DNA from 2 places in the Peribacillus sp. V2I11 genome. Region 1 is predicted to be linked to the other one. Evidence: predicted binding sites of a transcription regulator. Region 1 holds the regulator's gene; the other holds the start of a gene.
The links. Region 1 encodes Rex, which represses fermentation and respiration genes when NADH is low (regulators of the CRP and FNR family bind a similar motif). Its sites were predicted from a motif close to TTGTGAAATATTTCACAA; they were not measured.
Positions count from the first base shown of each region.

Region 1 (3,176 bases):
AACTCATTTCACTCATTTACAAAGTCCCCATGGTCATTTTCGTCACTTCAGTAATTGGACCTATATTGGAAGAATTAATTTTCCGGAAAATCATTTTCGGATCACTTCATAAACGCTTTAACTTCTTTATTTCAGCTTTAATCAGCTCAGTTATTTTCGGCTTGGCGCATGGTGAATTTGAACATCTTCTTTTATATACAGCAATGGGCTTCACCTTTGCTTTCCTTTATGCAAAAACAGGCCGCATTCTCGTTTCCATGAGCGCTCATATTGCGATGAATACGCTTGTTATCATCCTTCAAGTGGTATATCGGGAGGATATTGAGAAGATGCTAGATACTGCACAGGCCTTCATCGGAGGTTTATTATGAAACGTCAATCACCATTATTCATGGGCATCATCTATGCAGGCTTAGGAGCTCTTTTTACCGCTATCGCGATTCAAACCGTCAATTCTTCTGGATGGGGAATCTTTGCCTACATACTTGTCCTTATTGCAACTCTTGACTTTGGATCGGGATTACGCATGATCATGCTGCACTTTAAGATTAAAGCCGCACAAAAAAATAAGAAAAAATAAAAAAACGCTGTAATGATACAGCGTTCAGACTGTAGACAAACTCGATGAAAATTGAGTTTGTCTACAGTCTTTTTATTTGAAAAACGTTCCAGTTGATTTCAGAAATCCGCTCCCTTTCCGCCGACTGTCTGCCAAGCCTCCTCGCCGCAAGCGCCTGTGGGGTCTCGGCTAGCCAGTTATTCGGCAGGAGTGTCGCAAATTTCTTCAATCTAATAAGAATTACTGTAAAAAACCATTAAGGATAATCTAGTCTTGTTTTAAAATCATGTTTCGGGATAAGACCGTTCCGAACCTCCGATTGTAGACAAAGGGGTTCTATCTAAATTTTAAAAAACAGTTGATTGGAACGGAAGGTACGAGACTCCTGCGGGAAAAGCGCGTCCAAGTGAGACCCCACAGGCGCAAAGAGCGCCGAGGGCGGACCGCCCGCGGAAAGCGAGTGCCTGGAGTGGAAATCAACGTTTAAATTGCACTCCAAAAAAGTAAAAAACATGAAGGATAATCTAGTTTTCTTTTAAAATCATGGTTTGGGATGCGAACGTTCCACCCCCATTTTGTAGACAAACAGAAAAGATTTAATAAAAAAACGCTGCAATGATGCAGCGTTTTTTTCATTCCTCCAATGCGGCTTCTTCCACTACAGGATAATGTTTCAGGAAGTAGATGAGCGACTGAAGCTCCACGGCCAGGTCAATGTGGTGAACCCTTATGGATGGAGGCACCGTCAGCCGTGCAGGTGTAAAATTCAATATTCCTTTTATATCAGCTTTGACTAGACGATCTGTTATCGTCTGGGCTACCTGTGCAGGCACTGTCAATATAGCCGCAGTAATATTATTTTCCTGCAATAATGTATCGATTTGATCCATATGATAGATGGGCACATCAGCTATACGCTTGCCGACCTTTTCTTCAGAAACTTCGAAAGCCATTTCAATTTTTGTATTATTATTTTTCATGAAATTGTAATTTAAAAAAGCGGTTCCTAAATTTCCTACCCCGATTAAAGCGACTTTGGTCAATTCATCTTGATCTAGTGTTTTTCTAAAGAAGGATAATAAATAATTGACATTGTAGCCGTAGCCTTTTTTCCCAAGCGCGCCAAAGTAGGAAAAATCACGGCGAATGGTAGCAGAATCCACTTTTACAGCTTCGCTTAGCTCTGCCGAGGAAACTCTTTGTTTGCCTGAGGAATGTAAGTTCTTTAAAAATCGATAATACAATGGCAACCTTTTGGCTGTCGCCTGCGGTATCTTTGGGTCATGGTTCATTGTTCTTCCCCGCCTTCACACATGCTTTTCAACTTAATCTGTATCTGTTTGTTTTACTTGTCTTTTATAATCGTTACTGGAAACTCCGCCTGTTTTCTCCACTAAGAATGTAGGCCCGATCACCATTCCCTTATCAAGGGCCTTACACATGTCATAAACAGTCAAGGCAGTCACGGATGCAGCTGTTAACGCTTCCATTTCAACACCTGTACTGCCTTTTGTCTTAGCTTCCGTTTCAATCCTAAGCCTATATCCCTGTTCTTCTTTTTCCCAATCAAAGGCTATATTGACCCCTTGCAGAGCAATGGGATGGCACATCGGAATTATATTGGATGTATTTTTGCTGGCCATTATTCCTGCAACTTGTGCAACAGCCAGTACATCACCTTTTTTCATTTTCTCGTTCGTGACCAATTCATATATTTCATCATTCAATAAAATGCTCGATTGAGCTACAGCCGTCCGGGTTGTTTCAGGCTTAGCACTCACATCGACCATTTTGGCCCTGCCCTGTTCATTAAAATGCGTTAAGTCTCCCATTTAAGTAACCCCTCCTAAATAATACACTATTATTCCACTTTATGTAACAGCTTTTCTTTTAGCTTGGAACCAAGCTGTTGCCGATAATAACTAAAATACGTTACACTAACAATAATCAATTGAGGTGAAATCTATGATTTTGTTACAAATCAATCAATTATCGAAATATTATGGAGCTGAACTTATTTTATCAAATATGAAGCTCGAAGTTCAAAATAAAGATAGAATTGCACTTGTCGGCCGAAATGGCGCCGGTAAATCCACTCTGCTAAAAATCATAGCCGGGCAGCTTTCCCATGATGGCGGGGAAATAATCAAACCAAAAGGCGTCACCATCGGCTATATGGCCCAGGATACGGGATTGGAATCCGATCTGACCATATGGGATGAAATGCTGACTGTATTCAGGGACCTTATAGAGCAAGAAAAGGAACTGCGTCGCCTTGAGGTTGATATGGCCAGACCTGACATCTTTGAAAACGAAACTATTTACCGAAAAGTGCTGAATGAATATGACACTTTGATGGTGGCATTCAAAGAGAAGGGCGGTTATCAATATGAAGCGGATATCCGTTCCGTATTGCATGGACTTCAGTTTGCTGACTTTGACTATTCTACCCCGATTTCCACTTTAAGCGGTGGGCAAAAAACAAGGCTTGCATTAGGAAAACTGCTTTTAAGGAAACCGGATATATTGATTCTGGATGAGCCGACGAACCATTTGGATATCGAAACCCTCTCTTGGCTTGAACAATATTTACAAAGCTACCAGGGAGCTGTCCTTA
Region 1 is NZ_JAUSYW010000001.1:2,028,816-2,031,991, forward strand. It holds gene QFZ73_RS09625 (CPBP family intramembrane glutamic endopeptidase) at 1-371, shown strand, start outside; gene QFZ73_RS09630 (YdiK family protein) at 368-580, shown strand; gene QFZ73_RS09635 (redox-sensing transcriptional repressor Rex) at 1,192-1,851, opposite strand; gene moaC (cyclic pyranopterin monophosphate synthase MoaC) at 1,885-2,391, opposite strand; gene abc-f (ribosomal protection-like ABC-F family protein) at 2,525-3,176, shown strand, end outside.

Region 2 (3,176 bases), 1.3 Mb from region 1:
CGCGTGGAATGAATAGGCAAACTGTTTTGTTCGTTCATCTTTCACATAGTAGCCACTCTCAGAATCCGTTGTACTTTCTTTAATCTCTTTGGTCTCTTCTTTATCAAATTTATCTGGTGGAAAAGGCTTTTTTCCATGGTTTTCACGATCTTGATTGATTTCTTCTTGAAGACGTCCTTGATACGCTCGTGTTTCTTTACGAACGATTTTCTTTTCAAATTTCCGTTTATTCGCACTGGCTTTCACATGTGTGGAATCCACGAAAACGTGTTCAGCACTTATTAACTTTTTATTAGCAGCTGTCATTAAAATGCGATAGAAAATCTGTTCAAATAGGTTTGTATCTTTAAAGCGTCGCTCATAATTTTTCCCGAACGTAGAGAAATGAGGTACTTTATCATGGAAACCATAGCCTAAGAACCAACGGTAAGCCATATTGGTTTCAACTTCTTCAATCGTTTTACGCATGGAACGAATACCGAAGGTATATTGAATGAAAGTCAGTTTAACTAAAATAACTGGATCAATACTTGGGCGTCCTACCTCTGAATACATATCTTTCACCAAGTCATAAATGAAAGTGAAGTCAATGGCAGCCTCCATTTTACGAACCAAATGGTTCGGTGGCACCAGTTGATCTAAAGTAATCATTTCAAGTTGATCTCGCTGAATAGAATCATGTTTAGAAAGCATCCTCATCACCTCAAGTTTTAATACTTCTATTTTAAAACAAAAATGACTCCAGGCAAAAGTGTTCTATCTAAAAGGTAAGACAAAGTTGATTGGAACGGAAGGTACGAGACTCCTGCGGGAAAAGCGCGTCTAGGGGAGACCCCGCAGGCGAAAGCCGAGGAGGCTCCCCGACCGCCCGCGGAAAGCGAGTGCCTGGAGTGGAAATCAACGTCCAAATTGTACAAGCCATAAAAATAGACAAACTCGATTTTCATCGAGTTTGTCTACAGTCTGAAAGGTTCCGAATGAAATCGGAACCTTTTTCACGTTACTTCCAATGCCAATGAACGGGTTTTCATGTATTCACGGAACTGTTTTATTGATTCTGGCAGGACTCTATTCGTTGCATAATCGATTATGACATCATACTGGCGAATGACATCCAGACTATCCAGCTCGCCATTTACGCATTTACCTTCAACGCTTTATATGTTTTCCTCAAGCCATTGTTTACGGTTGTTTCTGATATTTTAAGTAAGCATACTGTTTCGCTATGCTTACAACAATACTATTTATCAGGAGTTTCCGATGTGCCTTCCTCACTGTTTTTGAGGTAAACTTCAGAAATTCCATTCATACCTTCCAATAGTTGGGCTTTAGTATATTCCATACTGCCAACCAGTTTATGAAGCTTCTTATCATTATTCTCTTCTGTAAGTTCAGATTCTGAATCAGTCACATTTTTCACCTCCAACATTTAGGATGGCAAATCAAGATGGAAATATGTATGATAGGAGACGATGATAGATAACCTCTTAAAGTCCTTTTTAGGTAAGTAATGGGATCTCCCATTAGAATCTATACTTCAAATAAGCAGGAAAAGATTATTTTATGAATCTTTTTTAAAAAATCAGCTGTTTTCATGTAACTAAAGGGATATACTATAGGATAGCTTTTATTACATTTTTGATAGTATTTTTTCTGGTCACACATTGTGTAATATTTTACAAGTTTTTCTATTTACATCAACAAAATGCTCAATGCAAAGGAGAATTGGATATGTCAGAAACGATTACCCAATCACAAACTGAACAACTTAATGCCCGCCAAAAACAATTAGATGTACTGGACCAATTATTAAAGCCTGAGGTTCAGGAATCATTGAACACTTTAGTTGAGCAGTTACCAAAACTGACTGAGTTAGTGAATATTTTAACAAAGTCTTATGATTTCGCTCAATCGGTAGCGACCGATGATGTTTTGAAAAATGATACGGTCAGCGCCATTTCGGAGATCGCGACACCTGTAGTCCATTCAGTGAAAGGGCTTGCGGCTAATGCCATCGAAGCCAAGGATCGTGCTGAAGTGAATAATGATGTAATCGGTCTTTTTGGTCTGTTAAGGATGATGAAAGATCCGCAAGCACAAAAACTTTTCCGTTTTGCCCAAGCTTTTCTTGAAGTCTCTTCAGAACGTAAAAACCAAAAATAATTTGATAAACTTTCAATCAGTAAGGACGGGGGATTAACTATGTCAAAACAAATCGTCATCTTAGGTGCAGGTTACGCGGGATTACTATCTGCCTTATCCGTACGTGAATATTACAATAAAGATGAAGTTCAGGTTACAGTGGTGAATCAATTTCCAACGCACCAAATCATCACCGAATTGCACCGTCTTGCAGGCGGATCCATTTCTGAACAAGCCGTTTCCATTCCTTTGGAAAAGCTTTTCAAAGGAAAAGATATCGACCTTATCATTTCCAAAGTGGAGTCTTTCTCAGTCGATAACAAAGAAGTGAAACTTGCCAATGGTTCCACTTTATCTTATGATGCCCTGGTTGTTGCTTTGGGAAGCCAAACAGGATTCTTCGGCATTCCGGGACTTGAGGAAAACAGCATGGTCTTGAAATCCGTAAATGATGCAAACAAGATTTACAAACATATCGAAGATCGCATCCGCGAATATGCACAAACGAATAATGAAGCGGACGCAACCATCGTGATCGGCGGCGGCGGATTGACGGGCGTCGAGTTAATCGGTGAAATCGTGGATCATTTCCCTAAAATCGCCAAAAAGTTCGGAGTGGACTTCAGGGATTTGAAAATCAAGCTTGTAGAAGCTGGTCCAAAAATCCTTCCGGTCCTGCCTGATCACTTAATCGAACGTGCGATGACAAGCTTGGAAGCACGCGGCGTTGAATTCTTGACAGGTCTGCCTGTAACGGGTGTTAAAGGAAATCAAATCGAATTGAAAGATGGACAAACGATAACTGCCAATACGCTTGTTTGGACAGGCGGAGTTGCGGCTCTTCCTATCGTAGGCGAATCAGGCCTTGAAGTGGATCGCGGCAAAGCAACCGTTAATGGGTATTTGCAATCGAAATCCCATAATGACGTATTCGTTGTCGGGGACAGTGCCGTTGCTTTCCCTCCAGAAGGCGGCCGTCCATACGCTCCTACTGCACAAAATGCTTGGCAAATGGGTGAGCTTGTTGGTTACAA
Region 2 is NZ_JAUSYW010000001.1:3,279,970-3,283,145, reverse strand. It holds gene QFZ73_RS16000 (IS1182 family transposase) at 1-693, opposite strand, end outside; gene QFZ73_RS15995 (hypothetical protein) at 1,241-1,411, opposite strand; gene QFZ73_RS15990 (helical membrane plugin domain-containing protein) at 1,732-2,163, shown strand; gene QFZ73_RS15985 (NAD(P)/FAD-dependent oxidoreductase) at 2,203-3,176, shown strand, end outside.
Region 2: a site for Rex is predicted at 1,665-1,682, ahead of QFZ73_RS15990 (helical membrane plugin domain-containing protein). Genes of this name have one in related genera too.